Regions from separate parts of the Rhodococcus sp. 2G genome, predicted to be linked through region 1. Evidence: riboswitches for the same ligand, from Rfam matches in the RefSeq annotation. Region 1 holds a riboswitch; the other holds the start of a gene.
The links. A riboswitch is a leader RNA that binds a small molecule or an ion and turns the genes downstream of it on or off. The one in region 1 is predicted to bind cyclic di-AMP.
Positions count from the first base shown of each region.

Region 2: it holds a riboswitch for cyclic di-AMP, as region 1 does, so the genes downstream of both, BO226_RS00570 (transglycosylase family protein) here and BO226_RS10740 (C40 family peptidase) in region 1, are expected to answer to the same signal.

Region 1 covers NZ_CP018063.1:2,299,766-2,303,165, reverse strand. The annotation lists gene BO226_RS10745 (DEDD exonuclease domain-containing protein) at 1-524, opposite strand, end outside; cyclic di-AMP (ydaO/yuaA leader) riboswitch at 974-1,138, shown strand; gene BO226_RS10740 (C40 family peptidase) at 1,154-1,735, shown strand; gene BO226_RS10735 (C40 family peptidase) at 2,057-3,100, shown strand; gene BO226_RS10730 (hypothetical protein) at 3,177-3,400, shown strand, end outside.
Region 2 covers NZ_CP018063.1:111,597-114,996, forward strand. The annotation lists gene BO226_RS00560 (helicase-associated domain-containing protein) at 1-647, opposite strand, end outside; gene BO226_RS00565 (hypothetical protein) at 707-895, shown strand; gene BO226_RS00570 (transglycosylase family protein) at 1,055-1,636, opposite strand; cyclic di-AMP (ydaO/yuaA leader) riboswitch at 1,647-1,787, opposite strand; gene BO226_RS00575 (YccF domain-containing protein) at 2,109-2,501, opposite strand; gene BO226_RS00580 (hypothetical protein) at 2,498-2,740, opposite strand; gene BO226_RS00585 (cold-shock protein) at 2,935-3,342, shown strand.

The DNA of each region.
Region 1 (3,400 bases):
AGGGCGCGGTGGGTGGGCACGGTGGAGACCCGGAACAGTTCGGCCAGCGCGGACAGCTTCACCGACGGCGCTTCGTCGCGTCCGAGGACGCGGCGGGCCAGCTTGACGGTGCACAGCACCTGGAAGCGGGGCCACGCGAGTTCGCACTGCGCCGTGGCCGCCTCGAGGAAGCCGACGTCGAATCCGGCGTTGTGTGCGACGAGCACCGCTCCGGACGCGAATTCCAGGAAGGCGGGCAGCACCTCCTCGACCTTGGGCGCCGCATAGACCATCGCGGTGGTGATGCCGGTGAGCTGCACGATGTACGGGGGGATGGGTCGCCCCGGATCGACGAGGGTCGCGAACTCGCCGAGCACCTCGCCCCCGCGGATCTTCACCGCGCCGATCTCTGTGATGGCGTCCTCGGCTGCCTTCCCGCCGGTCGTCTCGAGGTCGACGACGACGAAGGTGGTCTCGCGCAGCGGAGTGTCGAGCTCGTCGAAACCGAGTTGCACGCCGAGGGCGGATGGTTGCGGCGAGGTCATGCGGCAGAGCCTAGGAAGCGTCACCGACACGCCGTCGAGCGGGCTTCGGAGCGGGGTTCGGAGCACGGGGAGATGAGGATCACACTGCGTTCTTTTCGGCTCGATGAAGGGTAAACGGAGGCCGGAGAACAGACCGATCGGCCTCCGGGAACGACAATCCGGCGAATCGGGCGCATCGCCTCGTCGACGGTCGATGAGTCAGCGTGCCCTGACCTGGTTCTTCCGGAAGGAACTCGGGTGAAACGGGCGCCGGGCCTCTCCCGAGCGGAGGCGCGCCGGACAGTGGCCGTTACCGCGCCGTTATCGGATCGTTGCCCCGCGACGGCATTCCTCCAGGGGTGGGCCGAGAAGGTCGGGTCGCACGGCAAGGCGGTCGACTTCACCGATGCCGTTTCGTAATCTTTTCGAGACCGAGCGGAGAGTTTCCGCCCCACCCCCGGGTCGGAGCCGCACGGTTACCGCCTAATCGCTTCTCCCGTCTGCGGGAGCGGTGAGCCGGGGACCCACACGTAGTACTCGGGGTGAATCCCCTCCGCTGCTCGCGGGGAGGGGTAGGGCTGATCTTCCGGCCCGAACCCGTCAGCTAACTCGGTCGGCGGGTGAACGGAAGAAACGGAGAACGTCCCCTCGTGGTTTCGAACAACAGCACGCGCACCGTCCGGCGCGCACTCGTCGCCGGTGCCATTGCTCTCGGAGCAGTCACCGTCTCGGCCGGCCCGGCGATGGCCGAGCCGATCAACATTCCCGGTGTCGGAACGTTCGATCTCCCGGCCGGTGTGACCGTGCCGCCGGAGATCGCCAACATCGTTCCGCCGGCCCCCGAGGCCGCCCCCGCGCCTCAGTCCGGTTCCTTCACCGCCCCCTTCAGCTCTGTCGGCCAGCGCGCTGCCGACGCCGCGCAGTCGAAGATCGGTGCCCCCTACGTCTACGGCGCTGCCGGCCCGAGCTCCTTCGACTGCTCGGGTCTCGTGCAGTGGGCCTACAAGCAAGCCGGTCTGAGCGTCCCGCGCACCAGCTACGAGCAGGCCTCCGCCGGTGCCCCGGTGGACGTCGCGGCTCTGCAGCCCGGGGACGTCGTGTCGTTCTACGGCGGCAGCCACACCGGCATCTACATCGGCGGCGGCAACATCGTGCACGCCTCCACCTCGAGCCAGCCGGTCAAGATCGCACCGCTGAACTCGATGCCCGTCGACGGCGCCCGTCGCTTCTGATCGACGGCGCCCGTCGCTTCTGATCGGTCGGCGCCCGTCGCTTCTGATCGGTCGGCGCCCGTCGCTTCCGATCGGGCTGAGCACCCCCGCTCCAGCGCCGACGCACTGCCCGAGGAGGGTGGGTCCGGTACGTACCGGACCCACCCTCCTCGTGTGTCTGCACGTCCTTTCCGATGCAGGAACTGCTTGCACAAACGGCCGCTGCGTGGGAGGGCTACTCGCAGGTAGACACAAACCTATGCAATTCCGTAACCTGATCGAGACCTTTGGGAAAGGATGCGAGCCCACGTGGTTTCCGACAGGACGAAGCACCTCGTACGAGTGCAGGACAGGCGACGGACCGGCCGTCCGGCGCTCGTCGTAGCCCTCGTGATGATGGTCCTCGGTTTCACCCTGGCGCCGGCGACGGCGCAACCCGCAGGGGAGAGCCCGGCAGCACGCCTCGAGCACCTCGCGGATCTGTCGCGTCGCAGCGAACAGGCCACCGAGGCGTTGCACGCCGCCGGGGCGGATCTCGAAGCGAAGGTCGCTGCGCAGCACGAGGCCGAGGTGCGTGCCGGCCAGGCCGACGACGCGCTCGGCGCCGCTCGCGCCGAGATCGCCCGCTTCAAGCCCACCGTCGACAAGCTCGCGCGGGCCAACTACCGCGGTGCGCGCACCAACCGGCTGTTCGCCGTCATGGTGAGCGACTCGCCCCAGCAGATGCTCGACCAGATGGTCCTGCTCGACGTCCTGGGCGAGCAGACCTCGCGTGAGGTCGAGGGCTTCCGGGCGGCCACCGCCGCTGCGGCCGAGGCGGCCGTCGCCGCGCAGCATGCCGCCGACGAGGCGCGTGCCGCCGCCGAGCAGGCCCAGACCCTCCGCGACGAACTCCAGCGGCGACAGGCCGAACTCGAGGAGCAGATCGAAGGGGTCCTGAACGCCTTCGAGGCGCTGAGCGACGCGGAGAAGGCCGAACTCGCCGGCACTCCCTTCCCTCCGGGCCTCGACGCCGAGAAGATCCTGCAGCACCTCGTCCCCGGCAGCAACGGCGCCGCGCTCCGCGCCGCCCTGTCGCGGATCGGCTCGCCGTACGTGTGGGGCGCGACCGGCCCCGACCAGTTCGACTGCTCGGGACTCATGGTGTGGGCGTACAACCAGGTCGGCAAATCACTGCCCCGGTCGAGTCAGGCCCAGGCGCAGGGCGGCATCCCCGTCTCCCGCGACAATCTGCAGCCCGGCGACCTCGTGATCTTCTACGACGACGCCTCCCACGTCGGCATGTACGTCGGCGATGGCAACATGGTGCACGCGTCGACCTTCGGTGTGCCGGTGAAGGTGCAGTCGATCGATCGCTTCCCGTTCCACAGCGCCCGGCGGTACTGACCGGGTAGAGGCGGGATCGCAGCCGGTGGGCGAGGGCGTACGGGACCACCCTCGGACACCGACCTAGACTGACGCGGTGCCCGCGCGATCGTCCTTCACCGCCGGTACCCGCAAGTGGGAACGTCTCGGCCTGGCCGGACTCGTGGTCGCGCTGGTCACGGCAGGACTGCTGCTGGCCGTCGACCCGGTGGACACCGACGACGCCGACAGCCGGGTACGGGCCGAACTGCAGGTCGTGCTCGACGACTGGGCGCACGCCGTCCGGACCGGCGACGACGGGTCCCTCGCGGAGTTGATCGA
Region 2 (3,400 bases), 2.2 Mb from region 1:
CCCACCCGGTGGGGGAGTTCGACGGTCTCGTCGTCGATGCGGAAGAGCAGCCCGGCGGCGAGCAGTTTCTGCACGGGCCGGTCGGCGGGGGTGTCCGGTGCGGCGTCGCGGGTCCGACCGATCGGGGACGTACGCGACAGGGTGTCGAGGATGCTGCGCTGCTCGGGCGGAAGAGCCGCGAGGAGGTCGTCGAGCTCCTGCCGGGACGGTCCGGTGACGTCGCCGGTGCGTCCGACGCGCCACGGAACGGCGTCCACGGCGGCGGCGACGAGACGCAGTTCGTCGGTGGACCCCCACACGAGCAGCAGCGAGCGCAGGGTGGACAGGATCCGGTCGAGATTCCTCGCGCTGATGCGGCCGGAGACCTCGTCGAGCACGGCGGCGCGGGAGACGGGGGTGTCCACCGCTCCGAGACGGGCCAGCACCTCGATGATCCCGAAGGCGGCGGTGTCGAGTTCGTCGGCCGCACGGAACACCGAGGCGCGTTGCTGAGCCCGGCTCGCGAGCACGTTCATGCTCGCCGGTGGCGGCACTACGAGATCCGGACGGGCGCGCAGCGTGGCGGCCAGATCCGTGTCGCGTCGACCTGCCAGCCAGCGGGCGAGGGAGTCCGAGGCGGTGTCGGGAGCGGGCGTGGTCGGGGACATCCCCTCCAGATTAGAGACCTGCGGTAGCAGGCCCCGAACTCACCTGCCAAAATGAGCGCATGGCTACCTCTTCGAAAAAGCATTACGTCGACCACGGATGGCCCGAGCTGGCCGACGGTGAGCACGCTGTCACCGAACTGTCGTCCACGCGTTCCGGTCCGCTCTCCCCGTACGGTGAGGACACCGTGTTCCCGTTGCCGGTCGAGGACCTGCCCTACACGCATCCGAAGACGGTGATCAACCGCTGATCCGATCGCGGATCACCGAACAGACTCTTCCGTACGGCGCCCGGTCCCTTCGTGGGGGCCGGGCGCCGTCGTGTGTGAGGGATGAACGAAGGTCGTCCGCATATGCGGAAGGGCCTCGCACCGTGAACGGTGCGAGGCCCTTCCGGGATGTTCGGGGTGTTACTGCGGGAGCACCGCGCGAACGGCGTCCAGGATGTTCGGGTCGAGCTCGACACCGGCGTCCTGGAGTGCGGTGACGCCCTGCTCGAAGCCGGCCAGGATGCCCTGGACCTCGGCGGGGACAGCGGGGGTCTCCGGAAGCTGCGGGACAGCGTTCTGGATGGCCGGCGCAGGGGTCTCGGCGGGCGCCGCGTCGACGGAGCGCTGCGTGGGCGCGCTCGACAGGCCGAGGCTCGACGAGCAGGAGGGCCATGCGCCCCAGCCCTGGCCGGCGAGGACACGCTCGGCGACGGCGATCTGCTGCTCGCGGCTGGCCTGGCTGGCCGAGGCGGCGTATTCCTGGCCGCCGTAGGCGTTCCAGGTGCTCGGCGAGAACTGCAGGCCACCGTGGTAGCCGTTGCCGGTGTTGATTCCCCAGTTGCCGCCGGACTCGCACTGTGCGAGGCGGTCCCAGTCGGAGTCGGGGGCGGCAGCGGCCGTGCCGCTGAACGCGACACCCGTGACGCCGAGGACTGCGCCCGTCAGCGCGAACTTCGCGACGGTACGACCGGTATTGGTGGGCTTGCGATGGCGTCCGCTCATGTCGGTTCCGTGTTCCTCTCCGTACGCACCTACGAGGTCAGCTGTCGGGTTCGGGCTGAAGAGGTCGCCCGGCCGTGTCGCTCCGTTGGGAGCGCCTTCGGCTTCACCCCGAGGACCGTCGCGCTTGCGTCGGCCCGGGCCTCCTGGACACCGTCCGGCTGTGGGCCGATCGGTTCCTGGGAGACCGGTGGGTCCCCCGTTTCCTGTCCCCTGTGGATCGTTCGTCGGGACTTCCGGAACCACGGGACAGGAATTTGGCGCGGCGGTTCCGGACCGGTCGAGCCAGGCGGTTCGACCGGACATGACGGTAACGGTTCCGAGGGCGAAGTGTCACCAATTGATAACGCGCCGATTCGTGTGGCGACAGACGTGTGTGGCGCGGACCAGGGAATGAAGTCCCAGGTAGTGGGGTCCGGGTACCCGAAATTTCGTTTCGAGTCCTGCTCGTTATCGGCTCGTTATGTGAGAAAGATCACATGTAACTCGGGCGGGCATCCACAGGAACGATCTCCTTCCCCAGGGGCATCAGGGAGATCGGGATCATCTTCAGGTTGGCGACGGCGAGCGGGATGCCGATGATCGTGACGGCCATGGCGAGCGCGGTGGCGATGTGGCCGAGGGCCAGCCAGATACCGGCCACCAGGATCCAGATGACGTTGCCGATCAGCGACATGGTGCCGGCCGTCGGCTTGTCGACCGTCGTCTTGCCGAACGGCCAGAGCGCGTAGATACCGATCCGGAACGACGCGATGCCGAACGGGATGGTGATGATGAGGATGCAGCAGATCAGACCTGCCGCGAAGTAGCCGAGCGCGAGCCACAGCCCGCCGAAGATCAACCAGATGATGTTGAGCAGGATCCTCATGTCCGGTCTCCGTTCCGAGCGCGCCGGCCCGAGCGCAGCGCGAAGGCGATGGCGAGGGCGAAACCCAACGGCCATGCGAGGGTCAACAGATACAGCGCGAGTCCGGGCGTGCCGTCGGTGACCGCCGGAATGAGGAAGATGGCGACGACCGCCACCACACCGACGACGAAGCAGGCGATCGCGGCTTTCAGGAGGCCGTTACGCGGGGCGGCAGACGAATCCGAAGATGAAGTACCCACGTGACCACGGTAGTCGCCGCAAGGACGGACGGTGACGTCCGGGAGCGGGAAGACGATTCGGGAGCGGACCCACCTCTGCGGGTACACTGACAGGTGTCTACGCGTCCCGCTCGACCGAGCCGGGGCGCGTTGTTTTGCATGGTAAACGGGTTGCCCCGCTGTGGGGCACAGCTTTCGAGGAGCAGGTGAGCGCGGTGCCGACCGGCAAGGTGAAGTGGTACGACGTCGAGAAGGGCTTCGGCTTCCTGTCCCAGGACGAGGGTGAGGACGTCTACGTCCGCGCCTCGGCACTGCCGGAGGGAGTGGAAGCGCTCAAGCCCGGTCAGCGCGTCGAGTTCGGTATGGCGGTGGGCCGTCGGGGTCCGCAGGCGCTGAAGGTCGAGCTCCTCGAGCAGCCCACGTTGCGGCAGGGTCGCCGCGAGGCTCCCGCCCAGCAGAAGCGCCGCGCGCCGGACGAACTGCACGGCATGGTCGAGGACATGATCAAGTTGCTCGAAGCAGCGGTCCAGCCCGATCTGCGGCGCGGGCGTTACCCCGACCGCAAGACCGGGCAGCGCATCTCCGAGGTCATGCGGGCGATCGCGCGCGAGCTCGATCACTAGGGACGAACCACGACGGGCCGTCCTCGCCGTGTGCGAGGACGGCCCGTCGTCGTATGCG